DNA from 3 places in the Geomicrobium sp. JSM 1781026 genome. Region 1 is predicted to be linked to each of the others. Evidence: riboswitches for the same ligand, from Rfam matches in the RefSeq annotation. Region 1 holds a riboswitch; each other region holds the start of a gene.
The links. A riboswitch is a leader RNA that binds a small molecule or an ion and turns the genes downstream of it on or off. The one in region 1 is predicted to bind S-adenosylmethionine.
Positions count from the first base shown of each region.

Region 2: linked by a shared signal. The riboswitch ahead of ACE1TF_RS12495 (methionine biosynthesis PLP-dependent protein) and the one ahead of ACE1TF_RS15585 (methionine ABC transporter ATP-binding protein) in region 1 are both predicted to bind S-adenosylmethionine.
Region 3: linked by a shared signal. The riboswitch ahead of ACE1TF_RS03595 (methionine ABC transporter ATP-binding protein) and the one ahead of ACE1TF_RS15585 (methionine ABC transporter ATP-binding protein) in region 1 are both predicted to bind S-adenosylmethionine.

Region 1 is NZ_JBHFQF010000009.1:17,095-27,224, reverse strand. Features, by position in the region: gene ACE1TF_RS15615 (VOC family protein) at 1-207, opposite strand, end outside; gene ACE1TF_RS15610 (SCO family protein) at 261-872, opposite strand; gene ACE1TF_RS15605 (sensor histidine kinase) at 869-2,293, opposite strand; gene ACE1TF_RS15600 (response regulator transcription factor) at 2,290-2,973, opposite strand; gene ACE1TF_RS15595 (PepSY-associated TM helix domain-containing protein) at 3,265-4,629, shown strand; gene ACE1TF_RS15590 (FixH family protein) at 4,622-5,107, shown strand; SAM riboswitch class I at 5,180-5,285, shown strand; gene ACE1TF_RS15585 (methionine ABC transporter ATP-binding protein) at 5,441-6,460, shown strand; gene ACE1TF_RS15580 (methionine ABC transporter permease) at 6,461-7,141, shown strand; gene ACE1TF_RS15575 (MetQ/NlpA family ABC transporter substrate-binding protein) at 7,165-8,031, shown strand; gene ACE1TF_RS15570 (M20 family metallopeptidase) at 8,044-9,252, shown strand; gene ACE1TF_RS15565 (metal ABC transporter solute-binding protein, Zn/Mn family) at 9,773-10,130, shown strand, end outside.
Region 2 is NZ_JBHFQF010000006.1:140,266-150,395, forward strand. Features, by position in the region: gene ACE1TF_RS12470 (Glu/Leu/Phe/Val family dehydrogenase) at 1-47, shown strand, start outside; gene ACE1TF_RS12475 (YpdA family putative bacillithiol disulfide reductase) at 60-1,052, shown strand; gene ACE1TF_RS12480 (asparaginase) at 1,064-2,038, shown strand; gene prsW (glutamic-type intramembrane protease PrsW) at 2,058-2,723, shown strand; gene ACE1TF_RS12490 (hypothetical protein) at 2,736-2,900, shown strand; SAM riboswitch class I at 2,963-3,066, shown strand; gene ACE1TF_RS12495 (methionine biosynthesis PLP-dependent protein) at 3,149-4,270, shown strand; gene ACE1TF_RS12500 (bifunctional homocysteine S-methyltransferase/methylenetetrahydrofolate reductase) at 4,279-6,123, shown strand; gene ACE1TF_RS12505 (pullulanase) at 6,972-10,130, shown strand, end outside.
Region 3 is NZ_JBHFQF010000002.1:127,660-137,789, reverse strand. Features, by position in the region: gene ACE1TF_RS03625 (sigma-54 interaction domain-containing protein) at 1-576, shown strand, start outside; gene ACE1TF_RS03620 (GntP family permease) at 647-1,933, shown strand; gene ACE1TF_RS03615 (hotdog family protein) at 1,969-2,400, opposite strand; gene ACE1TF_RS03610 (FAS1-like dehydratase domain-containing protein) at 2,393-2,977, opposite strand; gene ACE1TF_RS03605 (MetQ/NlpA family ABC transporter substrate-binding protein) at 3,046-3,858, opposite strand; gene ACE1TF_RS03600 (methionine ABC transporter permease) at 4,008-4,676, opposite strand; gene ACE1TF_RS03595 (methionine ABC transporter ATP-binding protein) at 4,654-5,679, opposite strand; SAM riboswitch class I at 5,757-5,859, opposite strand; gene ACE1TF_RS03590 (hypothetical protein) at 6,735-7,091, shown strand; gene ACE1TF_RS03585 (SDR family oxidoreductase) at 7,200-8,042, opposite strand; gene uxuA (mannonate dehydratase) at 8,032-9,123, opposite strand; gene ACE1TF_RS03575 (zinc-binding alcohol dehydrogenase family protein) at 9,142-10,130, opposite strand, start outside.

The sequences.
Region 1 (10,130 bases):
CCGAATACGACAACTTTGTGCAATCAATTGTGATACGCCATCTGTTGTAAACCACTTAAAAATGTGTAGCTCTACTTTGTCATAGGTTAAAATGGCATACTCCTCATCACTGTATATGAGTGTAAACCCCAACTGATACTCATAGAAAGTAATACTTGATGTGATGTTATGAACTGGTAGTTTTGGAATTGCATGTATCATTTTCAAATAGATCATCCATTCTTTGAAGGAGCTTTCTAAAATTTAAGAAAGCCCCTCCCTTAATGTATTACCGACTCAAGGTCAGATATGATTGGTGGGATATTCGAATTCAAACCATCATAACTTCGCACAACTTGGCCTTCGTCGTTAATTAAGAAGAAGTCGGTCGTATGAATAATATCGGGATCTGCTGGATCGTTTAATACAGTAGAGTGAAAAGATTCTTCAACAAACTGTTCAATCTCATTAGGGTCGTACCCAGTTAAGAAGTCCCAGTTTGAGAAATCTACATTGTACTGCTCCCCGTATGTTTGCAAGACGTCAGGGGTATCGGTGGCTGGGTCGACAGTAAAAGAGACAAAGGATAATTCAAGTCCTTGTTCCTCAGATGCTTCTTGGATTTCAGCCATATTTGGCGTCATCATGTTGCAGATCGTCGGACAGTCGGTGAATGTCATCGTCGCTAACCAGTATGAGCCGTGAAAATCTTCGTCAGTAACAGCCTCTTCGTCTTGGTTCACAAAAGAAAACGATGAAACGTACAAGGATTGTTCACTGAGGTCGCGAGCAACCTCAGCCGTTGTTTCATTGGAAGGCGTGAAAAATGACGCACACCCCCCAAGTATGAGACCTACAAGTAGAGGGAGAACATAGGTGAAAGACTTTTTCATGTATTTTCACTCCCTTTCTCGTTGTCCTCGTCTACATATTCTGGGAGTTCGATTTGAACGACGGTCCCGACGCCTAAGCGTGAAGATACGGTAAATGTCCCTCCGTGTTTCTTAACAATCTCATCTACAATGGCGAGTCCAACCCCACTACCCCCATCAGATCTTGAACGGGCACTGTTGACGCGGTAAAATCGTTCTTTAATATGCTGAACTTTCTCCTCTGGAATACCGACACCTTCATCTAGAATGGTGAAGAGATAGCGATTATCAAATGTTTTTAAAGTAACCTGTATGGAGGATGATTCGTCAGAATAGTTTATGGCGTTATCCAATAGGTTGCGAACGACTTGTGCTAACCTCTGCGTGTCACCATGTATGATGCAACTGTCATCAATGTCCCGGTGAATAACAATGTTCTTCTCATCGGCAACTTGTTCAGCTCGATTCAAAAGATCATGAACAATCTGGGCAAAAGCTACCGGTTCAAAGTGGAGCTCATACGTATCACTTTGTAGTTTGGTAAGATCTAATAGGTCATTGGCTAAATGAAGCATCGATTCCGCTTCCTGCCGAATAATGGGAATCCCGTCTTCACTTTTTATTATCCCTTTTTCAATTCCTTCTGCGTACCCTTTAATGTAACCAAGAGGTGAACGTAATTCATGAGATACGTTACCGATGAATTCTGTACGGTTCTTTTCTTCCGACTGAAGTGTGCCTGCGAGATGGTTTAACGATTCACCAAGCTGGTTGATTTCATTGGTTTTGGACGTGGCAGTTATGCGAGCATCATACTCACCATTTGCCATCCGTAGAGCGGCTCTTTCCATTTTCTGAATCGGTGTAATCATTTCTTTTGAGATTAATTTCCCGGTTATAAAAAATAAAGTGACGAACATGAAAAGCAAACCTAAGCCTACAGTACGAAGTTCTGATAGAGGTTCGTAAATGCTCGTGAGGGGTTGGGACAGTAAGATCATCCCTGTGAATTGTTCATTTTCTATGAGAGGAACAACGACACCGAGCACTTCTTGATCGTAGCTTGGGTGCGTACGAATAATTTCGATGGTTTTTCCAGATAGCAATTCGTTCTGCTCGTCCGAGGTAAAGAATTCAATCATAAGGTTGTCTCTGCTGTCGGGTTCGAGTAGAGGGTGCTCTTGATCAAAGTAGAACACATCGGCACCGGAGCTTTGGTCGGTCCATTGCACACGCCACAAAAAGGAACTCTCTGAGTCGTATCCATAATAGATGGATGCAAGTTCTTCTCCCGACTCAGTCAGTGATTGAATTTGTTCGTCGACATATAGCCGTTCATATAAGTACGAGGCGACGTATACGCTGAGTAGCGCTAACATAAGGAATACAGCAATGAGCGTTATCCAGATGCGTGTTCGCAATGAGTGGTGGCGTTTATTCATGTTTCCTTTTGAAATTTGTAACCCACTCCCCAAACGGTCTGTATTAAATGTTTCGCGGATTGTAGTTTTATTCGTAATGTTTTTATGTGTGTATCTACTGTTCGCAAATTTCCCTCTGTCATATCCTTATCCCAAAGCAACTCGTGAAGGTGGTCTCGAGAAAATACTTGCGCAGGGTGTTCGGCAAGAAATACTAACAGATCAAATTCTTTCTTTGACAAGGAAATATGCGCTTTGTCATTCGTAACGGTTCGTGACTCGACATCAATAACAAGGTTGTCCACTTTAATGAGCGTCCGCTCGTTTTGATGACCTAAACGTCGAAGAACTGCGTGAATTCTAGCTACGAGTTCGTCTAGGCCAAACGGTTTGACAATATAGTCATCAGCACCTAATTGAAGCCCCCGTACTCGTTCTTCTTGTTCCCCACGAGCGGTAAGCATAATGATCGGAATGTCCGATCGGTGTCTAACTTCTTGGCACAGTTCAAAGCCGTCCATACCCGGCATCATTACATCCATAATGACAAGATGGATCGACGACGTGCGAAGTTTTTTAAGGGCAGCCAAACCATTCGTTGCACGTTCGACGTTGTATCCGTTTGATATTAATACTGAAGTTACGAGGTTTAATAATGGCTCCTCATCGTCTACGACGAGAATCGTCTTTCGTTCACTCATGGTAGCCTCCTTCTCATTTCAACTGCATTATAGCTAATTTTTCACTAGATTGTACAACGTGATGAGTTAGTAAATGTTTCTACTTGTAGTGTACGCACGATTTGTGAAGAAATTGTGTGGCATAAAAGCCAGAATTGAAGATTTCACATAGACTTCACAACGCTTATTTAGGATGGATATACATGCGGTAGGGGTCTCTATGGAAGGCAAACGCTATCAAAACCGTTAGGCCACTACATCGCAGAACAACGAACAATCTTTACAAAAGTGGTAGATGAGGGGAGCGTACCGATGGCAAAAAAATCAAAACAGATGAATGTGCAAGTAATATGGCGCTGGCATTTATATGCAGGTCTACTATTGGTTCCTTTTTTGCTCGTACTAGCGATTACAGGGGGAATTTATCTTTTTAAATGGGATATAGAAGCTGCAATCTATGCTGATTATTACGAAGTAGAAGCGTCTGGAGAGACGCTACCACCTGAGGAGCAAGTAGAAATTGCAGCGGATGAACACGGCGGAGAAGTGGTTAGATATCGGCCTGGGGAAGATGCCAATCGCTCTGCTGAAGTAGGAATTGTTGATGAAGCGGGTGAGTCGTTAACGGTGTTTGTCAATCCTTATACGGGGTCGATTCTCGGTACGTTGCAAGATCGCGATCGTGTGATGGATCGGTTGGCTGACTTACATAGTGAACTTATGGCAGGGACAACTGGAGATCGAATTGTCGAACTCGTCGCTTGTTGGACAATTATTATGATTGTGAGTGGCCTGTACTTATGGTTTCCTCGTAAAAAAAATAAAGTTCAAGGAGTGATCGTTCCCCGCTTTAGAAAAGGTAAACGCACACTCATTCGTGATTTTCACGCGGTGCCAGCATTTTGGCTTTCCGGAGGGATGATTTTCTTACTCGTCACTGGCTTATTGTGGACCGGCTTTTGGGGGAATGGGGTTCAACAACTAGTAACGAGCACAGGTGCAGGGTATCCACCTTCAATATGGGTTGGTTCTGCTCCTGAATCTGAAGTCATATCTGAAGATGTAGCTGATGTGAGTTGGGCTGCAGAAAATCTGCCTGTACCAGAATCACAATATATTGCAGGATTTGAACAAGTATCCATTACCGAAGTGACGAGGGTGGCAAAACAGCTCGATATTCATCCGACATACGATATCTTCTATCCAAGTGGACAAGAAGGAGTTTTCACACTTTCTGTCTTCCCGCACCGAGCTCAAGATGAAGCAACCGTTCATATCGATCAATATAACGGTGCGGTTTTGGCCGATTACCGATACGATGATTATGGAACGATAGGTAAAGCGATGGCGCTTGGCATTACGATTCATAAAGGATTACAATTTGGGTTTTGGAATCAGATAGCCGGACTGCTCGTTTGCGTAGGGATGGTGGTCATGATTTTAAGTGGTTTTTGGCTATGGAAACGCAGGAAGCCAACGACCCATTCTGGTGCACCGAGATCAATCCGAATTACCGAAGCGAGAGGGATATTGACGATTCTCCTCATCTTTGCCGTCATCTTCCCACTTGTTGGTTTGTCTCTTGTCGTCGTTTATCTCATTGATCGCTACATCATTCGAAAGAGCAAAACGTTGCGAACATGGCTCAATGTTCAAGAGGAGGAACACCATGCGTAGAGGAATGATCGTGGGCTTCCTACTAGTAATGTTGTCGGGTTGTTCAATGGTGGAACGGTTCGTGGACGCCAACAATCATGATGACTACAATGACAGGGAAAGACTCGTTGTAGATATGATGACAAATGAGATTGTCACCGCAAACGAACAGCAACGCCTCTCTGTTCAAGTGACAGCAGACTACATTCCTGTCGTTGATGCAGAACATGTCGGTATCCGCATTTGGCCGGTATTAGCAGGGGAAGAAGAAGCAGATGAGTACGAGCTCTTCCACCATACGATGGGCGTGTATGAAACAGAAGTAGAAGTCTCTCGGGAAGGCCTGTATTACGCGGAGGCCGTCGTAGAAATCAATGACCAAAAGCTACGACCGAAAAAATATTTTGCCGTCGGTCGTCTCTATCAAGAGGAAGTACTTTTGTTAATGGAAAATGGATCAGAGGAATCGGGAAATGAAGATCATAGCGCTCATCACTAGATAAAAAATTTAAAAGGCAGTTGACAAAATAAATTTTGTCTATATAATAAAAGAAAATTCATAACTAAATATTTCTTATCCAGAGAGGTGGAGGGACTGGCCCTTTGAAACCTCGGCAACAGGCTTACTCTTAAGCACTGTGCCAATTCCTGTAGCATGTATGCTGCGAAGATAAGAAGAGCCTAAACGGGATAAAGACCAACCATCCTCTCTTCTTATTTTAAGAAGGGAGGATTTTTCGTTTCCAAAAGGATACGGTTGAAGAGATTTTTATCGTTAAAACTAAGTAAATTTATATGTTAAATAAGAATTTGTCGTTAGAGGGGAATGTAGATGATTACATTTGAAGACGTATCGAAAATATACGAAACAAAAACAGGTGCAATTCATGCGTTGAAAAACGTGAATGTCACGATTGATAAAGGAGAAATACATGGTGTTATCGGCTTGAGTGGGGCAGGGAAAAGCACGCTCATTCGTTGTGTGAATCTCATTGAGCGTCCAACATCGGGGCGCGTGCTCGTGGACGGTATTGACTTGAGTCAGAAATCTGGTAAACAACTCCAAAACCAAAAACAAAACATTGGCATGATCTTTCAACATTTTAATTTGTTGCAATCCCGGACGGTGTTTCAGAACATTGCGATGCCGCTAACCTTACAGAAGAAGTCGAACAAGGAAATAACAGAGCGTGTAGAAGAGTTGCTCCAGTTTGTTGGTTTGGAGCATCATAAACATCATTATCCAGAACAGTTATCAGGTGGACAAAAGCAACGAGTGGGTATTGCTCGTGCGCTTGCTTCAAACCCATCGATCCTGTTGTGTGATGAAGCAACATCCGCACTCGACCCGGAGACGACAAATTCGATTTTGCAGCTCATTAAAGAAATTAATAAACAATATCAAATTACTGTGCTACTCATCACGCATGAAATGTCGGTCATTCAACAAATTTGTGATCGGGTGTCGGTCATGGACGATGGCGAGATTGTTGAGAGTGGTTCTGTTATCGATGTTTTCTCTAAACCGCAAGAAGAAACGACGAAGAAGTTTGTAAAGTCAGTATTTCAAGCCGACATCCCGAGTCGCGTTATGGAAACTGTGAAGACGCAAGATGAGCATTCCAAAGTGATTCAGATTGAGTTTATTGGTTCGTCATCGAGTGAACCGATTTTATCGCAGATGGTAAAGAAGTTCGGAGTTGATGTGAATGTACTGTACGGCAATATTACCGAAATACAACAAGTGCCTTTTGGACATCTCGTCATTCAAATCCAAGGAGAAGAACAAGCGATCGAGCAGGCCATTGACTTTGTATACGAAAACGACCTTTCCCTAAAGGAGGTGGCATAAATGTTAGAAATGCTACCGTCTGCAATCCAGCCGAATATTACGACCGCTCAACTACTGGATGCTTTATATGAAACATTGTATATGGTAAGCATCTCTCTCGTATTTTCGGTTCTAATTGGCGCGGTGTTAGGCGTGATTCTCGTTGTCACAAGAGAAGGGCATATCCTTTCATCACCATTCATTTTTAACCTTTTAAATCCAGTCATTAATGTGTTGCGTTCGATTCCATTTATTATTTTACTCGTTGCAATTATTCCGATTACTCGTGCCATTGTTGGTACGTCGGTCGGAACGACGGCAGCCATTGTGCCCCTTGTTGCCTATGCGGCACCGTATGTTGCAAGACTCGTTGAGAACTCATTGCTTGAAGTTGAACCTGGAATATTGGAGGCAGCTGATGCGATGGGGGCATCGAAAGTACAGGTGATTACAAAGTTTATCTTACCTGAAGCGATGGGCTCGCTCATCCTTACGATTACGACGGTAACCATTGGTCTGGTTGGGGCGACTGCGATGGCGGGTGCGATTGGAGCTGGAGGAATTGGTGACGTTGCGCTCACATACGGGTATCAGCGGTTTGATAATATGACGATGCTCATCACCGTCGTACTGCTCGTCTTAATTGTTCAAGCGGTACAAACATCAGGTAATTATTTTTCGCGAAAAGCAAGAAGAAGATAAAACAGATAGAGGAGAATGCCATAATGAAAAAACAATTGAAATTCGTAGGGGTAACATTTACTGCAGCGGCACTCGTTGCGTGCGGCGATGATGAACAATCACAAACGGAGGCAGGAGCGTTTAGCCCTGATGACCCGGTAACAGTAAAGATTGGCGTGAGCGGGACCGACACGCCGCAGTGGGACTATATTGCTGAACTTGCTGAAGAGGAAGGCATTGAGATTGATTTAATTCGTTTTAGTGATTATGTGCAACCGAATATCGCACTTGCCGAAGAGGAGATTGACGCCAATGCTTTTCAAACCGTTTCTTACTTTGACAACTTTAAAGAAGAGCACGGGTTTGATCATTTAGAAGCCATTGCAGCGACTGTGCTCGCTCCTTTAGGCTTGTACAGCGACGAGTATGAGCGCGTGGAAGACATCCCAGAAGGGGCTGAAATTGCCATAGCCAATGAAGTGACCAATCAAGCGAGAAATCTTATGCTTCTCGAAGAAGCCGGGCTATTAGAGCTAGAAGACGATTTCGGGGTAACGAGTGGGCTTGATGACATTAAAGAGAATCCTTTAAACCTAACACTCACACCTGTTCAACCGGCGAATGCGCCTCGCATCATGGCAGACATTGATGCCGCAATTATTAACAACGGAATCGCTGTAGATGCAGGTTTAAGCCCTCCTGATGATGCCATTGCCATTGAAGATGAGACGGCTACGCCTTATATCAATATTATCGCTGCGCGTGAGGACAATGCTGATGATCCAGCGTTGCAAAAGATTATCGACATTTACCAAAGCGAAGAAGTTGAACAATTTATTTTAGACGAGTATGAAGGTGCAAGTATTCCGACATTTATTTCAGTCGAAGAATTGCTCAATTACCCAAAATAGGAGGTCATTACGATGACGAGAGAAGCGTTAAAACAAACCATTACCGATTACGCAAAAGCGCACCAACAAACCTTTATTACCATTAGTCAGCAAATTCATGCACGTCCGGAATTAGGAAATGAAGAAGTGTATGCATCTGCACGATTATCTGAGCAATTAGAACGTGAAGGGTTCTCCGTCCAACGAAACATTGCGGGACACTCGACTGGATTTATTGCAAAAAAGTCATCTGAAAAACCAGGTCCAACCGTATACTTTCTTGCTGAGTACGATGCGTTGCCAGAAATCGGGCATGCTTGTGGCCATAATATCATCGGGACGACGAGCGTATTGGCAGCCATTCTTCTAGGGCAAATTATTGAAGAAATTGGAGGTACGGTGGCTGTTGCTGGAACGCCTGCAGAAGAAGGTGGAGATAACGGCAGTGCAAAAGCAAGTTTTGTTAATCGAGGGTACTTTGATGATGGCGATGCCGCAATTATGATTCATCCGGGCAAAGAGACGCGCGTGTCTGGTCATTCTCTAGCGGTTGATCCTGTTGATTATCATTTCCACGGACGAACGGCTCATGCATCTGCAACACCTGAAAAGGGAATTAATGCCCTCGATAGTGTGATTCAATTATTTAATGGTATAAACGCATTGCGCGAGCATTTAGCAGACGATATTCGAATTCACGGTGTTATTCCTGATGGAGGAAAAGCGCCAAATGTTGTCCCCGACTACGCTCGAGCTCGGTTTTTCCTGCGGGCGGCTTCAAGGCATGATCTAAATGAAGTAAGGAAGAAAGTTGATCGCATCGCTGAAGGTGCCGGATTCATGAGTGGGGCCGACCTTGAAATTACTGAATTCCAAAACGCTATCGATGAACTGCTACCTAACGATCCATTTAACGAATTATTTTATGACATTTTCACAGAACTTGGTCACGATGTAGAAAAGACACCGTCTCAAGCAGCTGGATCAACGGACACAGGCAATGTGAGTCAAGTTCTTCCTACAATCCATCCTCATATTAAGATCGGCGATAACCTTGTCGGTCATACAAGGGAATTCGCCGAAGCGGCTAGTTCGCCGAAAGGAGACCAAGCGGTCATCGATGGCGGTGTAGGGCTCGCGCTTATTGGATTAGAGTTGTTCCTAGATTCAGAGCGATTAGTAAATATCAAACGAGCTTTCGAAGCGTCTCGAAGCAAGCAAAGTGAGCCATTAAGCATATAAAACCCCTACAATTCTTTGCATAAATGTTTCTTCTGTCGTTCATGATAATGAACAGGGGTGATATTTATCGCACGGAGAATGTCCAAACCGAAAACCCACCGCGCTCGTTCAATGTTCAAAGATAAGCTCGGTGAGATTAACCGTATTGTAAAAGCTGCATACCAAGATGACTCAGAAAGAAGATAACGGCTAGGGCTGCTCCGACGGGGCAGTCCTTTGTTGTAGGGGGCGACGTTGTGAGGTCGAGGAGGGGAGAGTGCACGCATTCGACATGGAAGTGCACGCAATCGACAGGCGAGTGCACGCATTCGACACGGAAGTGCACGCATTCGACAACATCCCCGCGCCTTACTTGATGAATCGTTTCACTAATGTACCCTCCTCCGTGATCGATAACCGCGGTCACTTTTTTAAATTAAAAGGTTGACAGTAAAAAAAAATACGGGTAATCTATAAAACGTAATCATTACGATTTATATACATGTATAGTAAATAGCGACGATCACGGGAGGTTGGGACTTTGAAAAAATTACTTTTTTTAACGATAGCAAGTAGTGTAATACTTACAGCATGTCAAGATTCTGGCGATGAAAGCGATGAAGGCACGACAGACGAGGACCCTTTAGCGGTTTCAACGACGTTATATGCGCTTGAGGATTTCACGAGTCGGATTGGCGGGGAGCATGTAGAGGTCGAGAGCATCTATCCACCTAATGCTGATGCCCATACATTTGAACCTTCATCGAGTGAATTTGTGATGTTGGCAGAACAAGATCTGTTTATTTACTCTGGCGTAGGGATGGAGCCTTTTGCTGATACAGCGGAAGAAGTTCTCGAAGATGAGAACGTCCATGTGTTTGCAGCTGGAGAGAACCTCG
Region 2 (10,130 bases), on a different contig from region 1:
GGATCAGAAAGCACGCAGATGCTTTTGTACATCGAGGATGGTCATAAGGAAGTGACAGTTTGAAACGAGAAAAAGTGATTATTGTCGGCGCAGGTCCATGCGGGCTTGCTGCCGCCATTCGTTTACAAGAAAAAGGTGTAGAAGCGCGAGTGATTGAGAAAGATAATATCGTCTCTTCCATTTTTCGTTATCCAACACACCAAACGTTCTTTAGCACGGCTAGAAAGTTAGAAATTGGTGACGTTCCTTTTTATTCGACAAACCAAAAGCCGAAACGCAATGAGGCACTCGTCTACTATCGTGAAGTTGTAGAGCGTAAGCGTGTGTCCGTCAATCGATATGAATCCGTGCAGTCTGTTGAACCTTTTGATGATGGAACTTTTCATGTGGAAACGAGAAAACAAAAAGGTGAGTATTGCGAGTATCATGCCGATTATGTCATTATTGCGACCGGATATTACGATCATCCAAATGCATTAGGGGTGGCGGGAGAAGAGCTCTCTCATGTGTATCACTATTTTAAAGAAGCACACCCGTATCAAGGTCAGCAAGTGGTTGTCATTGGTGGCAAGAATTCGGCCGTCGATGCAGCGATGGAGTTGGAAAAGGCAGGCGCTCAAGTGACGGTTATTTATCGTGGCGCGGATTATTCACCGAAAGTAAAACCGTGGATTCTTCCGCAATTCACATCACTCGTGAACAATGGTCATATTCAAATGGTTTTTGAAGCAAATATTACCGAAATTACACAAGACGTCGTCCGTTATGTCACAACAGACGATGAGGAGCATGACCTTCCTGCAGACTTTGTGTTTGCCATGATTGGCTACCACCCTGACCATGCGTTTTTAGAAGAGATGGGTGTAAAAATGGATGCGACGTCTGGACGACCGTTTTATAAACCTGATTCGATGGAAACAAACGTCAAAAACTTATTCATTGCTGGTGTCATAGCCGCTGGCAACAACGCAAATGAAATTTTTATTGAAACAGGCAGACATCACGGAGATGCGATTGCTGAAGTCATCGCACATCGAGAAATCAGCCAATGAGAGGTGAGTAGATGCAATCCATTGCACTCGTAACAACGGGGGGGACAATTGCCAGTAAAGAAACGAAAGAAGGCAAGTTAGTCGCTGGGGAGCTAGACGGTGAAGAGTTAGTCGCTTCATTGGATGCTCCTTTTGACGTTTCTTTAGAGATTTGTTCCGCTGTGTCCAAGCCGTCCATTCACTTAACATTTACAGACTTGTGGAACGTAAGAGAAGTGGTGATGGACTATTGTAAAGATCCAAGTATTACCGGTGTGGTCGTTACGTCAGGAACAGATACGTTAGAAGAAGTTGCTTACTTCTTAGAGTTAACGTTACCGGTGTCTAAACCTGTCGTCGTCACTGGCTCACAACGTGGGCCTGAACAAGTCGGTAGCGACGCTTCTGTGAATTTAAGAAATGCGGTCATTACCGCATCTGACGCCAGAGTAAAAGAGTTAGGTGTAGTGGTTATCTTTAATGAGAGAATGTTCTCTGCTAAATATGTTAGAAAAGAACATGCAAGTAATGTTCAAGGTTTTAATGCTTTTGGTTACGGGTATTTTGGAATTGTTGATAATGATCAAGCACACATCTTCCAAAAACCACTCGTGCGTGAGGTTATTATTACTGAGCCGCGGTTTACTCCGAAAAAGGAGTTTCACGTTGAAATTTTGAAAGTTCATCTAGGTGCTTCTGCCGAAGTGCTGCAGTTCATGCTTGACTCATCGAGCATCGATGGGATCGTAATTGAGGGGCTTGGAAGAGGTCAAGTGCCAAAAGCGTACATGCCACTCATACGTAACGCCAAAAAACCGATCGTGATTACGACGAGTGCAGAAGAAGGAGAAGTATACCCTTCATACGATTATGAAGGCAGTACGTATGACTTGTTGAATCAAGGTGTGATTCTTGGCAAAGACTATAGTAGTAAGAAAGCAAAAGTAAAGTTATACGTGCTCTTATCAGCAGAACTAATGAACCTTCAGTCGGCATTCGACCAATAAATACGTAAAGGAAGTAGACATGAATGTTGTGGCGCTCATTTCTGTTGGATCTGCTCCTGCCTTGGCATTGCTCACGTATTTTTACTTAAGAAATGAATATGGAAGCGCTGGGTGGAGAGATGTTATTCGGGCATTTATTATCGGAATGCTCATCGTGTTTCCGATAATGGTCATACAATTTGCGCTGACAGAAGAAGGTTTGTTAACATCTAGATTGGCAGAGACATTTCTAAAATCAGCGTTGCTGGAAGAATTCTTTAAATGGTTTTTCTTGATTTTTACGGTCTATAAGTTTGGACAATTCACTGTGAAATTCGATGGAATTGTTTATGCTGTCGCACTTTCATTAGGATTCGCGACGCTGGAGAATATATTTTATCTTATAGGTCAAGGCCCTGACGCGGTTATAGGAAGAGCGCTATTCCCAGTGAGTGGACATGCACTTTTCGGTGTGATTATGGGTTATTATTTAGGTTCTGCCCGTTATCAAGTACGGGGTCAAAGGAAGAAATGGCTCATGTATAGCTTGATTCTTCCCGTCGTCTTTCACGGTATCTTTAATCTAGTGCTCACTTATTCCAACAATTGGATGCCGTTTGTCCTCATTCCGTTTATGATTTTTTTATGGTGGTTAGGCTTAAGTAAGGTAAAAAAAGCAAATGAAAACAGTAAACAGTCAGTTTAAGGAGGGAGCTTCATGACGACAGATGCGAGGTATCGAATCGTCATCCGCTGTCCGAAGTGTGGAGAAAAGTATATTCTGCGCGGAAGGCAGAAGAATGACGGTGAATATGAGACAGGATTCAAACGATGTGTATGCGGAAATGAAGAAGAGCTCGTCATTGAAGCATCACCAGAATAGAAATATACTTGCAACCTGTTTCTGAATAAGGTATCGTAACACTACAACTAAATGAACAAGGAATCTTATCGTGAGAGACTGAGGGATAGGCCCTAAGAAGTCTCAGCAACCAGCTCAAGGAGTCAGGTGCTAATTCCTACTGGCATGATATGCCGAGAGATAAGAAGAAACATCGAAACGATCGTGTCTTCTTCATACTCTGAAGAGGGCATTTTTTATCTTTGGTTCACGTAGAGAGGATGATTTGAATGGCAAAGGGATATTCACAAGAAACGAAGCTCGTTCAGACAGGAAACCGAAGAGATGAAACGACCGGAGCGGTTAATGCCCCGATTTATATGAGCACTGCGTACCGTCATTCTGGTGTTGGGGAGTCTACAGGGTATGATTACGCCCGAACGAAAAACCCAACACGAGACGTTCTTGAAGAAGCGATTGCTGATTTGGAAATGGGATCGAGAGGTTTTGCTTGTAGTTCCGGAATGGCGGCGATTCAAACGGTTCTTTCATTGTTTGAACAAGGGGATGAAATTATTGCGTCCCTCGATCTATATGGAGGGACATATCGTTTGTTCCAACAGTTTTGGCCAAAGTGGGGCGTGAACATTCAATACGTTGACCCTAGAAACCTAGAATTACTCGAAGAAGCGATTACAGACAACACGCGTGCACTGTTCATTGAGACACCGACGAATCCGCAAATGCAGGAAGCGGATATTCAGCAAATTCAAGCGATTGCTAAAAGAAATAACGTTCTATTGATTGTTGACAATACGTTTTATACCCCGCTATTGCAAAAACCTTTAGAAGAAGGTGCAGATATTGTCATTCATAGCGCGACCAAGTATTTGGGCGGACATAATGATCTCGTAGCAGGATTAATTGCAGTGAAAGACCCAGCGATTGGGGAGAAATTGTTCGACATCCAAAATGGGATCGGAATGACGCTTGGGGCTTTTGACTGTTGGCTGCTCGTACGAGGAATGAAAACATTGTCATTACGTATGAAGAAACATGAAGAGAACGCGAAAGAAGTGGCTGTGTATCTAGACGAACACCCACTCGTGAAAGAAGTCCTTTATCCTGGCAAAGGTGGGATGTTATCGTTTCGTGTTACAAACCCAGAGCTCGTTGACCCACTTTTACGAAATCTATCACTCATTACGTTTGCTGAAAGCCTCGGTGGGGTGGAAAGTTTAATGACTTACCCGTCATCTCAAACCCATGCCGATGTTCCAGAGCACGTCCGATTAGAAATTGGCATCGATGAAACACTTATGAGAATGTCTTGTGGAATTGAAAGTGCAAACGACCTTACTAATGATCTTCGTTATGCTTTTGAAGAAGCGGCGAAACTCGTGAATGTATAGGAGGGCTCATGGTGAAATTTATTGAAGCTTTACAAAAGACAATCATTATTGGTGATGGTGCAATGGGAACCCTTCTTTACAGCCAAGATATTACCGGATCAATTGAACAGGCGAACCTTTATGCAGCGGAACAAGTATACGAAGCCCACTTGGAATATGTAAAAGCAGGCGCCAATCTTATTCAGGCGAATACATATGCTGCGAATCGCTTAAAGTTGAAGAATTACGGGCTAGAGTCACAAGTTACTCGAATTAATGAAGCCGGTGTGGAACTTGCAAAACGAGCAGCGGCACATTCTGACGGAACGTATGTAGCCGGTACGATTGGCGGTATTCGGGATGGTCGGTCAAGTGAGTGGACCGATGAAGAAATTGATGACGCAATTTTAGAACAAACAAAGGCACTATTAGCGAGTTCACCCGACGTCATGCTACTTGAAACGTACTATGATTTGCACGAGCTTATTCGTGCCATCCGGCTCATTAAAGAGCAAGATGCATCCATCCCGATTGTTGCCAATGTGTCCTTAGGAGATGTGGGTGTGCTGCACGGAGGCATTTTGCTTCAAGATGCTTTGCAAAGGTTGCAAAGTGAAGGTGCAGATGTTGTCGGTTTGAATTGCAGAATGGGCCCTGCTCAAACGATTACATCCATTAAAGAGAGTGATATTCCGACGGATTTATTGTTGTCTGCCTATCCAAATGCAAGCTTACCAGGCATCCGAGATGGAAGGCTTGTCTATCAATCCAACCCAAATTATTTCAAAAGTCAGGCAGTGTCCTTTAGAAATTTAGGCGTAAATCTCATCGGAGGTTGTTGCGGAACGACACCCGAACATATTCGTGCGTTAAAAGATCAGCTTAAAGGTAAAGAGCCGATCAAACGACAAACGTCAAATAACCATTATGTTCGTTCAAAACGACTGGAATCAAAAGATCACCCTGTTTCGAATCAAAAGGTACCGAGCGTCATTGTTGAACTTGATCCACCGAAGTCTTTATCGAAATTGGACATATTTGTGGACGGCGCAAAAGCTTTAACCGAAGCAGGTGCGGATACAATTACACTCGCAGATAATTCGTTAGCGACATCGAGAGTGGACAATGTCGCTAGTGCTACACTTATTAAACAAAGAACGAGTGCGAGCCCACTTGTTCACATTGCTTGCCGGGACCGAAATCTCATCGGCATGCAATCTCACCTTCTTGGCTTGCATGCACTCGGCATTACCGATGTGCTAGCAATCACTGGAGATCCAACGAAAGTGGGTGATTTCCCTGGAGCATCATCGGTGTATGACCTCACGTCATTTGATCTGATCTCTATGCTAAAAGAAATGAACGAAGGGTTTTCCCATTCTGGTCGTTCACTCGGTGTGAAAACAAATTTCCGAGTTGGAACCGCATTTAATCCAAACGTCTCTTCGATGGAAAAAGCCGTTAAACGATTAGATAAGAAGATCAAACTAGGTGCGGACTTTGTCATGACACAACCGGTCTATGACGTAGATACACTATATGCATTGAAAAAAGCAACTGCACATATTAACGTGCCAATTTATGTTGGCATTATGCCGCTCATTAATAGTCGCAATGCAGAATTTCTTCACAATGAAGTGCCTGGAATTACCCTTACGAAACAAGTGAGAGAACGTATGCAGTCTTGTGGTCAAGATGTGCAACGAGGGGAAGAAGAAGGGTTACAAATTGCGAAAGAGTTGCAACAACATAGCTTATCGTTATTTGAACGTGTATATCTCGTTACCCCATTTTTGCGCTATCATATTACGGCTTCCCTCGTTCAAGACGCAAAGGCACAATTATCTAAGCAACAATTAAACACGCTTCATTAAGTTGTCCGTTTGTTGTAGACGAACTTCAGCAGATGAAGAGCCGTCCCCCGTTTTTCGGGGCGGTTTGTTATGTATATAGCAAAATACGTTATATAGAATGAACTTACCATTTTCCTGATTGCAAAGTTTGTTGTTGTTTTCCACTGCAGGCGCATGGTCGTACTCCAGCGCACAAGTGCAACATCGGTGGTCAAAGTACGCATATCGTGTTTTCTTGACACTCCCAATCATAAGAGCAACACGGTTCGCGTTTTTGCCTACTGGTCACGGTGTGGAAAGACGCCCAAATGCCCCATATATTCATTTTTGTGACATTTGGGAAAGAAAAATCATCATTTTGTACGTGGATGTGCACATAAACGAAGTCAACGGTCACAAATCGCGATATATGGGACCGTTGAGGACCGAAAGTACTCGGTTAGAAGGCTGGATTGTCACATACGTGCCAGACCATCACACACTTGCGCCAGGTGGTTCCCATCGGTCACACCTTTTTGCAATTCAGCAAACGGCTTCTGTGTTTTCCACAACCCTTGGAGTAAAGAACAACGATCGACATCGAAGTGAGATGAACTTCAACAGACGATTGGTAGGCGTTTGCCTGCAAAGACAGATCTCGGTCATCGAATTTAGTGAAATTTTTTTCGTTCAACTCATATAGCACACTAGGTTCAAGCAGGAAAGTTATGAATAGGTCTTTTGTACTTCGTGATTTATAGGAATATTGTTTGTTTTATATGAATGTGAGATTTACACGAACAAATAAGGTATGATTTAATTGAAAGCGCTTACTACATGTTTGTGTTTTTGTGCAACCGGTTACATTATTTGAAGAGGAGGAAGGGTTAATGAGCCATTTTACAAGGAGAAATACGTTTGCAAGCTTTATGATTTTTCTGTTGCTTGTGTCGACGGTGCAATCGTTGTTCACCGCTTATCCGGCAAGTGTTGGAGCAGAACAACCGGTAAACGACCACCACGTCGTCCAGTTAACGTACGACCGTACTGATAACAACTATGATGATTGGGACGTCTGGGTATGGGGGACAGGGGTGCAAGATGATCAGATTGAATTTTCACATATTGAAGATGGCAACGCAGTTGCATATATTGAGGTTGCCCCTTCAGTGAAAGAAATTGGTTTTATCATAAAAAAAGGGGACTGGGAGAACCGGGAACCAAATGGTCAAGACGTTGACCGGTCAATACGAATTAATCACAATGAACCGATAACAAAAGCGTATGTTACCGAAGGGGTTATGGATGTACATACGATTAAAGAGATGACAGGACCACAGTTAAGAGATGGGAATGCACAGTTTTACTACCGTGATTCTAAGTTGTTTGCACAAAACAAAATGGAAGACATTGACCGAGTGGAACTGGCGATTTTAGGTGAGCAGTTTGAAATGACGTATAACGATCAAGAAGAGCGCTATGAGTTTTTATATGAAAACCTTCCTGAAGGAGAACATCCGTATTCTTACATCGTAACGATTGGAGACGATACGTACGAAACAGCGGATCCATTTTCCGAAGAGTCCGTCATTCGTTATGTGAATGAAGAAATGATATTTGATACGTCTGTCGATCCAGAACAGATGAATTTCAACGAAAATGCTGTTCTATCTATTGATATAGAAGGAGCGGGTGTAAATCAACTATTTGCGGATACGACGTCTCTAGGCGGTCCGTCAGAATTAGAAGTCGACCTTGATCTCATGGAGGTCACGTTGTCGGTAACGAGAGCGACGAGTGCCGGAGTTAAAGAAATCCCGGTGACAGCCATTGATGAGTACGGAAATTCTTCCACAGTGAATGCTGAAATTGAAGTGACAAAACGGGAATATGAAGATGAAAATGATTTTGATTGGGATGAAGCTGTCATTTATTTCTTATTAACCGATCGCTTCTTTGATGGCAATGAAACAAACAATGACCCTTACGATTTAGGTTATGAAAATTATGGGCAACACCATCGCGGAACGTATCAAGGTGGTGATTTTAAAGGGATTACGAAAAACCTTGATTATCTTGAAGATCTCGGTGTGAATACGATTTGGATCAGTCCTATTGTTGAAAATGTCGCTCATGATGTTCGATTTACCGATGAAGATGAGCCTGCAGGACATCCTTATTTTGGGTACCATGGGTATTGGGCAAGCGATTTCACCAAATTAAATCCTCATTTTGGAACGATGGAAGAATACCATGAGATGATCGATGAAGCGGCAGCACGCGACATGAAAATTATGGTTGATGTGGTTTTAAATCATACGGGTTATGGGCTTAAAGAAATCGATGGAGAGATTCCGGATGAAGAACGCCCGCCTGGATTTCCAACGGATGCAGACCGTGAGCGTTTCGCTGATTTAATTAGGCAAGGTGGAAATGTCGGAGAAGATGAAGTGACAGGCGAACTTGCTGGGTTGCCAGACTTCATTACCGAGGACCCGGCTGTAAGAGAACAAGTGATTGAATGGCAATCTGATTGGATTGAGAAGTCGACGACGGATGCGGGCAACTCGATTGATTATTTTCGCGTTGACACGGTAAAGCATGTCGAGGATACGTCGTGGCAAGCATTTCGAAATGAATTAACAAAACGAGCCCCACAATTTCAGTTAATTGGGGAGTCTTGGGGAGCGGGTCAGAATAATGACCACGGCTATTTACGGTCAGGCATGATGGATTCATTATTAGATTTTGAGTTCAAGTATACTGCCCTTGATTTCGTAAATGGGAATCTTCAACAAGCGAATCAACAGTTGGTTGAGCGAAATGAACAGATGGACAACACGGCTTTGCTCGGGCAATTTCTTGGTAGTCACGACGAAGAAGGATTTTTAGAGCGAGTTGATGGCAATGTTGGGAAGCTGCTCGTAGCCTCTTCGCTACAAATGACGGCAATCGGTCAACCCGTGATCTATTACGGAGAAGAGCTTGGTTTGAGCGGTATGGATAATTATCCTTACTATGATAACCGATACGATATGCCTTGGGAAAAGATTGAGGATGACAATTTTGCAGGAAATGCAGTAAGGGAACATTATCGATCCATTCTCGCATTTCGAGATGAACATCGAGAAGTGTTTGCGTCTGGTGAGCGTAAAACAGTTGCAGGGTCAAACGAAGAAGGGCACATCGTCTTTGAGCGATCTATTGATGAAGATGCTGTTTACGTTGGGTTGAATGTCAGTGAGGAAGAAAGACTACTTACGTTACAAGTGGATTCTGCAGATGCAGTCGTTGTTGATGCGTACCAAGGTGAAACTTATGAAGCAAGTGAGGAAGGGATCATAACGCTTTCGATTCCGAGTATGAGTGATGGCGGTACGGTGTTACTCACTGTGGAAGGAGGACAACTCGTAACGGATGAATCGAGTGACATTCCAGAAGATACCCTTCGGGTTCATTATCAACCAGGGGAGTATGCCGTAGACGATCTAGGTTTATGGGTGTGGGAAGATGTTGCAGAGCCTTCAGAACAACAAGGTGCCTGGCCTAATGCAGCACAACCTTTTACAGAAGGAACTCATGAAGATTTTTCGATTTACACGGATGTTAAACTTTTGCCAGAAGCTGAGACGGTCGGTATGCTCGTTAATACGACGACGGGGGAGAACATTACTGGTGATGTGTTCGTGGAGCTCATTTCTGACGACTTGAATGAAGTTTGGTTAACTGAAGACGGGCGAGTGTATTTATACGAGCCTCATAGCGAAGATGACATTTTGCGCGTCCATTATAAGAGTGATGAACTTGACGACTGGGGGTTATGGACGTGGGGCGATGTGCGTTACCCAACTGAAAACTGGCCAGAAGGTGCGCATCGTTTCGCAGAGGAGAATAAGTACGGCCATTATGTCGATGTTGAAATCGAGGACGGGGCCGAGATCGTTGAATTTTTACTCGTAAACCGAGAGACGGGAGAGCAATCTGGGAACATGAACTTCGCCAACTTGAGTGAGCATCGTCAAATATTTTTACAAGCTGGTGATACAAAC
Region 3 (10,130 bases), on a different contig from region 1:
ATCGGCCATACGAAAACGACACCCGTAAACATTCGCGTCATCTCGGCCACGAACGCCGACATGGACACGTTGATCGCCGCAAAGAAATATCGAAGCGACTTATTTTATCGGTTGAATGTATTGTCGATTACAATTCCACCATTACGGGAGCGAATTGCCGATGTATCCACACTTTTATTCTTTTTTCTCAAACAGCTCGAAAAGCGGTATTCTCTAGTGAAGCGGATGGATTCTAGCACAATTCAAGCGTTGCTCCATTACGCCTGGCCGGGAAATGTACGAGAGTTAAAAAGCATGATCGAGCGCATGTACCATATGTGCCAATCGCAGACGATTACGAAAGATCTTCTACCCGACGGAATGACTGGAGCGACGGGTGAGAAGCTTGATATCTCGCTTTTTGATGAAAATAACGAACCTCCATCGTTAAAACAAGCGATCGCACAGTTTGAACAAACGTACATTGCTGACACACTAGCAAAAGCCCGGACATTAAAGGAAGCAGCCGAGCAGTTAGACATTGACATCTCAACACTCGTCCGAAAAAAGAAGCGATTAAATATTTCCTCACAATAATTTTGTAAGCGTTTACTTATGGCACGATGTTTGCATCTTCTTCGTGTACACAGATGAGGAGGGTGACGGTATGATTGGGATTTTAATTGGAATTGCGGTACTTATGATTCTCGCTTACAGAGGATGGTCGATCATCTGGGTCGCTCCAATTGCTGCTGGCGTTGTAGCTCTTACAGGGGGATTGGATTTGCTCGACGCCTATGCTGGCACGTACATGAGCGGATTCGTCGATTTCGCGAAGCAATGGTTTCCAGTGTTCATGCTCGGTGCGATTTTCGGGAAGTTAATGGAAGATACACGGATGGCAGCCACGATTGCGGTTACACTCACGAAAGTGATTGGCTCCAAACGCGCCATTCTCGGCGTGCTGCTCGCCACCTCAGTTCTTACGTACGGAGGTGTGAGTCTGTTCGTCGTCGTCTTTGCCGTCTATCCGCTCGCATTGGCACTGTTCCGCGAGGCGAACTTAACGAGACGACTTTTGCCACCAACCATCGCCCTTGGCGCGTTTACATTTACGATGGCAGCCATTCCTGGCAACCCACAAATCCAGAATCTAATCCCGACGACGCATTTCAATACGACGGCAGCCGCAGGTCCAATTATGGGCAGTGTTGCCGCAATCGTCATCGCCGGGGGCGGGTACGCGTATTTACGATGGCGGGAAAATCAACTCTCGAGCCGAGGAGAATTCTTCACTGAACCGAAGGACAAACAAATCATTGATCACGAAGATGATCGTCTGCCAAACTTCTTTCTTTCAATTATTCCGCTTCTGATCGTACTTGTAACGCTGAATCTATTCGGTTGGCACATTATTGTCGCGCTTATTACCGGTATTGTCGCGATTATGCTCTTTAACGCCCACCGCTGGCGCAAGTTCGTGACGTCTCTGAACAGCGGGGCGAGCGGGTCGGTGCTCGCGATTATTAATACGAGTGCCGCTGTTGGTTTTGGGACCGTCGTGCAAGCCGTCCCCGCGTTTGATCGGTTGGTCAATTCCTTGCTCTCACTCGGTGGGAACCCGCTCATCTCGCTCGCAATTGCGACGAATGTGATGGCCGGTGCGACCGGCTCAGGCTCTGGCGGGATTGCGATCTCGTTAGAGGCGCTCGGTGAGAGGTATTACAACTTGGCGCTCGAGACAGGTCTGAACCCAGAAGCGCTGCACCGGATCGCCACGTTGTCCGGCGGCGGGCTCGACGCCCTCCCTCACAACGGCGCCGTCATCACACTGCTCGTCGTCACGGGTCTTACCCATAAAGAGTCATATAAAGATATCTTCGTCGTCGCTGTGCTCATTCCAATCGTTGCGACCGTAGTGGCGATTGCTATGGCGTCAATGGGTCTCGTGTAAACGGGTGCGTTTTGTGGAGCGCACGGCGTGTGCGCTCAATTCTTTAGTGGCAAGGTGACGATCATCGTGCCAGGGCCGACGGTGATGCCGTCGGCATTTTCTGTCCAAAGCTTGATTTCCACGAACGCTGTGCCCTCTTCAATCCACTTATTAGCGACCGTTCCATTGGTAGTGACGGTCTCTCCAGCTGTATTAAACGTCTTCATTTTGAACCCTTTCAGTCGCCGGATCGTTCCAGCAGGTCCGATATAAGCACGAACGGTTTTCTCCCACATGCCTTGCAAGAAGACATTATTGGCATACATATCCTCTGCGCCCGATTGCCTAGCATACTCACTGTTATGATGGATGGAATTAAAGTCTCTCGTTGCTCCCGCCGCCATCACAAGTCTGTACACCGACAGGTGAAACGTTTCCGGGCGCAAAGCTTCGCCTATTTGCACGTCCTCCCAATAGCGCTCATTCATTTGCACTGCCTCCTTTCAAATGTGGGTTGTACCGGTACGTGCCGATCGACACGTTCGCCACTCGTTCAGCGGACTGGTTCTTGATGACTGATGCCCAGCGCATAAATGCGCCTCGGCCGACGGAGGTTTCTTTAGGTACGCATGACGTGAGGCGGTTGCCTTCTTGGTATAAGTGGTCGCCAACGTAGCACGGCTGGATGTACTCGATGTCGAGGTCGGTATAAAAGTACCCGGTCGTGACGGGTTCGTGGTCAGACACGAAGCCTTGAACCGGGCTCTGCTCTGGTTGGGCATCGGGGTGGGCGCTCGTAAACTGCGCGCCCATCTCTTTGTTCCAATACGGCTGCGTAATCCAAACGAACAAGCTGCTATACGGGGCAATGATGCGTCCGTAGCCATACTGCTCTGCTACGTGTTGGTCGGTATGTAGCGGGCAGTCGAACTCTAGCGGTTCGACAAAACGGCGCACCGCGGATGCCTCAATTGGGTCCGCTCCCCAAAGCTGCTCCCCAGGACAAAAATCGGTACCTACGCGTTCAACTATCGGTTGCCATGCACGTTTCCAGTCTGGTTGCATATGAAAAACCCTCCTTCTATTGGGAAGGAGGGTGCAAAAATGGTGCCAATACGGGTGAGATGGGCGATTTACTCCATCCACTCCGGCTTTCCGAACCCTTCGAACTGCTCGTCAATGATTTCTTCGAACTGTTCGGATTCGATTACATCTACGATGTCTTGAGCAAGCTGCCCGTCTTCGTCCTCGGCACGGACGGCGACGACGTTGCGGTACTGATCAGGCATGTTTTCGAGTGCGAGCGCATCCAACAGGTCCATCTCAGCACCGAGGGCGAAGTTCCCTGGCACAGCGGTAAGCGCTGAGCTACCGACTTGGCGCGGCAGTTGTGCGGCTTCCAGCTCAACAAACTGCAAATCGAGGGGGTTGCCGGTAATGTCACGGGCCGATGCGGTGAGCTCGTCGATGCCGTCTTCAAATTCGATGAGCCCTTCTTCTTCGAGCATGATGAAGGCGCGGGCGGCGTTGGTCGGATCATTTGGAATCGCAACTTCCGCGCCTTCAGCAACGTCGCTCAAGTCACTGTATTCATCGGAATACAACCCCATCGGTGCAGTCGGAACGGTGATGAGCCCGACGAGATCGAGGTTGTTTTCTTCAGTGAAGTTCTCAAGGTAGACGGTGTGTTGAAACAAATTGGCGTCGATTTCTTCATTTGCTAGCGCATTGTTCGGATACACATAGTCGGAGAATTCTTGAATGTCGACGGAATACCCCTTTTCTTCCAAGCCGGGCACGATTGCCTCCGACAACATATCGCTATAAGGACCAGCGGTAGCTCCCAATGTGATGTCGCCAGCCGTCTCCTCGCTGCCTTCACTTTCGTCTCCGCAAGCGGACAATACCAATACACTTCCTAATAAGAATACGGTCGATTTTTTCAACTGATTTCTCTCCTTCTCTATTTAGATACTCTCTTTAGCTGGGACATGGATCTTACTTCTCGTTGCTTGCGTTCCGGGTAGCGCCCCTAGGAGGAATGGCATTTGCTATGACCGTCGCTCCTGTTTTGACCCTTGCACCTCTTGCGGTTTTATGTTCGTTTGTCCACACGCTTAGCGATTAGATCTCCAATTTGTTGGATTACTTGGACGAGGACGATGAGCAACACAACGGTTGCAATCATGATCGTTGTGTCGTACCGGTAATGGCCATAGCGAATGGCAAGATCTCCGATGCCGCCCCCACCGACAACACCGGCCATCGCCGAATAAGCGATGAGACTAATAATCGTAAGGGTAAGCCCTTGAATAATTGATGAGCGGGCTTCTGGGAAGAGGACGTCTTTCATGATCATCCAAGGGGTGGCACCTGTTGAAATCGCCGCCTCAATCATGCCTTTGTCGATATCCCGAAGCGCAGTTTCAACGATGCGCGCAAAGAATGGGATGGCGGCAACAGATAAGGAAACGCTCGCCGCGACAGGTCCAGTCGTTGTACCAACGAGCAGCCCGGTCACCGGAAAGAGTAAAACGAGCAAGATGATGTACGGAATCGAGCGGACGATGTTGACGATAAAGCCAAGTGTCTGCTGCAAGATGACGTTCTGCCAAAACAATCCGCGGTCGGTGACGAATAAAATGATGCCGAGCGGCAAACCGATAATGATCGCGACGACGGTAGATATGCCGATCATCTGCATCGTTTCCACAAATGCTTCTGCCATGTCGGGCAACAAATTAATTAGATGTTGAAAGTCCATCGCGTAACACCTCCACATCTGCTTGTCGTTGCTGAATGTAGTTAATACCCGTTTGTACGTCACCGATTTCTCCGCGCAGCTCCATGATGAATATGCCGAGCGGCCGGTTTTCGATGTATTCAATCGCACCGTGCAAGAAGTTTCCTTTTATGTCGATTTGTTGCAACATATCCCCGATGATGCCTTCACCAGCTACCGTGCCACGAAATGTCACTTTAATAATTGTCCCTGTGCAACCAGCAAGCGTTTCTTCTGGCACTTCAAATGAAACGACGTTGGAGATGAACTCTTGTGTGAGCGCCTCTTGCGGATCAGCAAATAGGTCATATACGCGCCCATGCTCAACGACTTCCCCGTCCTGCATAATCGCCATTCGGTTACAAATCTCTTTCACCACACCCATTTCATGGGTAATGAGTACAATCGTTAATCCTAAGTCTCGATTCAAATTTTTTAACAACCGCAAGATGGATTGCGTCGTCGTCGGATCAAGAGCCGACGTAGCCTCGTCGCACAAAAGCACCGCCGGGTTATTTGCAAGAGCACGCGCTATGCCGACACGTTGTTTCTGACCACCGCTCAGTTGCGCCGGGTAAACGTCACGCTTATCGGAAAGTTCAACTAATCCGAGTAGCTCGTCGACCCGTGCGGGGATGGCTTCTTTCGACTCCCCTGCTGCTCGAAGCGCAAACGCCACGTTGTCATAGACCGTTTTTTGACTAATTAAGTAAAAATGCTGAAAGATCATGCCAATCTTTAGTCTCTGCTTACGGAGCTCTTCCCCCTTCAATTTGGTCATCTCCGTACCGTCAACGCTGACTGAACCGCTCGTCGGTCGTTCAAGCACGTTTATGCAGCGCAGTAGCGAACTTTTCCCTGCCCCGGAGTATCCGATGATGCCAAAGATATCTCCACGTGCAATCGCCAAAGTCACATCCTTAACACCGGTCACCGTTTTCTTTTTCGTCTGATATACTTTTGTCAAATTGTTAATTTCAATCATCTCTCGACCCCCAACCCAATAAAAAAAGACCCTTTTCGTCTGAAAAAAGTCTTGAATGGCAATGTGCACAATTTCACGACTTATCTTTCAGAATTGTTGCATTCTGCTGGACTTGGCACCTTCCTCAATGGAGGTTGCCGGACGTCATCGGGCCATTCCCTCGGTCACTCTCGATAAGCAAAATATGAAGTTAGTAGTAGCTATCGTAATACTTTAAAGCGATAATGTCAACAGAAAATACTAACTTTTCTGATCGGAATTGAAGCATGATTTTTATTGCAGGAAGCGGATGAACGATGTCGAATCTTCTTACATAAGCTCCCTCAAATAGGCTATGCACATCCGGGTGCGAACCCGAAGCGAACATAAAAACCCTGGGTGACCCGCACCAAAAATCGGGTCAATTTTGTGAAAGTATGTAATGATTGCTAGTTTATACCCCCATTAATGTGCGAAAAAAGTAATTGTTAGAAGAAAAAATAAACGGATATTGGTCAATAGACCCTTAATTTCGCAGTCGCACCCTGTATGGGTGCGTGGATTGAAATTCCTGGGTGTTGGATCGGAAAACCATCATCATCGTCGCACCCTGTATGGGTGCGTGGATTGAAATTTTTTTAGCAACACTACCTAAAAAGAGAAAAAGTGTCGCACCCTGTATGGGTGCGTGGATTGAAATAAGGTTTGTCGTATAAATCATAGGCTTACCGTCACACCCTGTACAGGTTCAACTCCCGCCGTCCTCAGCAGGCACATCATACTTATGTATGCGATTGCATTATGCTAGGTTTCGTACCGCTTCTCTAGGGTGCGTGGATTGAAAAATATAGAAGGATGGGGTTGTTTATCCCTAGTAGTCCTGACAGCTCTCGCTCGTCAGGAAAACGAAACAAGGCCGCCACTATATTGAAGTGGGGGCCTTGTTTCATGTTTGTTTACTTTTTCTCTTTTTCCAAGTTGATACACGTATTACAGCTGTTATTCAAAATTTATTTCCATTTTTTCGGATTTATTCTTTTTCTTTTAGGGAAAGGGTAGGCAAGGAGATGATCGGATTGAATCCTTTGCGAGCTGTAACGATTATGAGCGCCGCCGCTTTGTCTCAATCTATGGCAGGAGAATTGGTGCCTGAACCAAGTGAGCCTGTGGAAGAACAAGAAATGGTTGAGGTGGAAGCAGAAGAGGAGCAAATACTCGATGAAGAAGAAGTGATTGGCATTGTGAGTGATGATTTTCAAACTGAAGCGGAAAGTTATCGCTTGATGAATGAAGGGATTAATGATGACGATGAATATGTCATTACCGTAGCAGAGTCCGTTTCGGACGAAAACGGTGACTCGTCCCACATAGCGACACTCAACCGCTATTATGTAAATAAACATACAGGCGAGTTTTGGAAAGAATATGACTAGGCAGTCTTTGTAAAATAGGGTTACTTTTTATGAAAAGTACAACATATATCGGCATTAAAAAACGCCTCTTGCGACGGTGACTTATTACCGTTGCAAGAGGCGACTTCTTTACACGCCGGAATAAGCCATAAACCCTCCGTCAACCGGGACTGTTATACCAGTGACAAAGCGCGATGTTTCGTCATCGGCAAGCCAGAGCAACGTGCCGAGTAAGTCTTCAGGTTCACCGAATCTTCGCTGTGGGGTATGATCGATAATTTTGTTCGCACGTGCGGTACGTCCCCCGTCTGGGGTGGTGAGCAAATCGCGATTTTGTTCAGTGAGGAAGAACCCTGGCGCGATTGCGTTCACACGTATTCCCGTCTCTGCAAAATGGACAGCTGTCCATTTTGTTAAGTTGTCGATGCCAGCTTTGGCGGCACTGTAGGCCGGTACTTTCGTCATCGGAGCCGGGGCCGACATGGAAGAGATGTTAATGACTGTGCCCCCGCTTGATGTCATATCTCGGGCAAATACTTGTGTAGGCAAGAGTGTGCCGACGAGATTTAGACGGAACACGTGATCAAATCCGCTTAATTGCAGATCAAAAAAAGATCGAATATTGCTTTCTAGATCGCCAGTTTCGTACGTTTCTTTTTCGGTGATCGCGTCGGGGTGATTGCCACCAGCACCGTTAATTAACAGGTCGCACGCGCCGAACGTTTTCTTTACTTGCGCGTAAGCCGCAGCGATGCTCGTTTCGTCTAACACGTCGCAACGGACAGCCACAGCTTCTCCGCCTGCAATGTTGATCTGTTCGGCGACTTCTTCACCGTTCGCTACATTTCGGTTTAGTATCGCGACTTTCATGCCTTGGCGCGCGAGCTCTTTTGCCATAGTCCGGCAGAGCACCCCACTGCCTCCTGTAATTACCGCTACTTTCCCTTCTAAATTCGTATGTTTAGGGAGCATGTGATTTCGCCTCCTGATTCGTTTTTTCAACAAGTTCATAAGCGTCCCAAAGACCCCATAAGTGCATGATTCCTAATGCCCGGTCGTACAACCCATACCCTGGACGACATTGTTCGTTCCATAAATGTCGGCCGTGGTCGGGGCGGACGTACCCTGTAAAACCTGATTCGTGATACGCTCTGACGACGTCATCAATTGGAACGGACCCGTCTTTCGTTCGATGGGACGTCTCAATAAAATCCCCATTTTCATAGATACGAACATTTCGGATGTGAGCAAATGCGATGCGATTATGAAAGCGGCGAATGATCGCAGGGACATCGTTTGCCGGATTTGACCCGAGTGAACCGCTACACAGCGTAAGACAGTGAGACGGACTGTCGGAAATGGCCAAATACCGTTCAATCGCTTCTTCACTATTGATAATCCTTGGCAATCCAAACACAGACCACGGTGGATCATCTGGATGGATGGCTAGTTTAATATTTTCTTCTTCTGCGACTGGCAACACTCGCTCTAAGAAATAGTGGAGATTCGCCCATAAATCTTCTTCACTCACTTGCTCATATGCTCGAAGTGAGTGTTCGATCGTCTTCAAGCGTTCCGGCTCCCACCCAGGCATTGTGAATTCAGAGTCCGTCGTTTGTTCGATTAACTCATACGGATCCATCCGGTCAACTTTCCCTTTTTCATAGAAAAGGGCAGTAGAACCGTCTTCTAATTGTTTAAAAAGATCGGTTCTTGTCCAATCAAATACCGGCATGAAATTGAAGCAGACGACGCGCGCGCCTGCCTGAGCAACGTTTTTTAACGTTTGCTTGTAGTTGTCAATGTAACGGTCTCGCGTGTCAGCGCCGAGTTTGATGTCTTCATGGACGTTAATGCTCTCCACGACGTGAAGATGAAAGCCGTGGGTATCGGCGTATTTTTTGACACGCATGATGTCTTCCAGTGGCCACACGTTACCTGCTGGCTGATCGTGAAGAGCCCACACAAGCCCTTCTACGCCAGGAATTTGTTTAATTTGCTCGGCTGTAACGGAGTCATTGCCTTCTCCGTACCAGCGAAAAGTCATTCTCATCGCGCCCAACTCCTTCCACTAAAATTCAATAACGACTTTTCGTACATTCTCAGGTTCATTTTCCAACAGAGAGAATGCTTCTTTAACATCTTTAAAATGAAACCGATGGGAAATGATCGCTTCTGGTTTCAGCTCTCCAGCATTCACTTTTTTAATGACTGTAGGAAATTGATGCGTCTGTAGTCGAGAACCAACAACGTTTAATTCTTTCTTCGTAAGTTGAAAAGAAGGAATGAGTGACGGCTGCTCATTAAACCCTAACGTCACGACCGTTCCGGCAACTGATGCAAGTTGAACCGCTTGCTCAAACGTACTCGTAATGCCGACCGCATCGATCACGACGTTCATCATTTCGCCATCCGTTGCTCTTGTCACTTCTTCTTCCACGTCTGTCGTTCCCGGGTTAATGACTCGATCTGCTCCGATAGACGTTGCGTAATCAAGACGATTCGTATTGAAATCTGACATCCACACTGTCGCCCCTCGCTCTTTTGCGAGCAATAGACAAGCTATGCCTGTCGGGCCCGCCCCCATAATGAGTACAGTGTCCCCAGACTGGATGTTTCCACGAAAACTAGCTTGCGCACCGATCGTCAACGGTTCAATAAGTGCCGCAGCTTCTTCAGTCACGTGATCTTCGACCGGGTGCCAATTTCTCTCATCGGCTCGCATCCATTCGCTCATGCCACCGTCAGCATGCACGCCGTACACGACGAGGTCTGTGCATACGTTCGGGCGGTCGTTCTTACATGCATAACACGTGCCACACGAGCGAATCGGCTCTAGGGCGACGAGGTCGCCCTTTTTCACGTTTGTAACAGCAGCACCCGTTTCTTCAACACGTCCTGCCACCTCATGTCCAATGACTCGAGGGTAAACGGTAAACGGGTTGCTTCCGTGATAAATGTGCATATCCGAACCACAAATTCCAACCGTCGTTACACGTACAATGACGTCAGTTTCGGTTTGAACTTTTGGGCGTTCCGTGTCAACGATGTCGAGTTGGT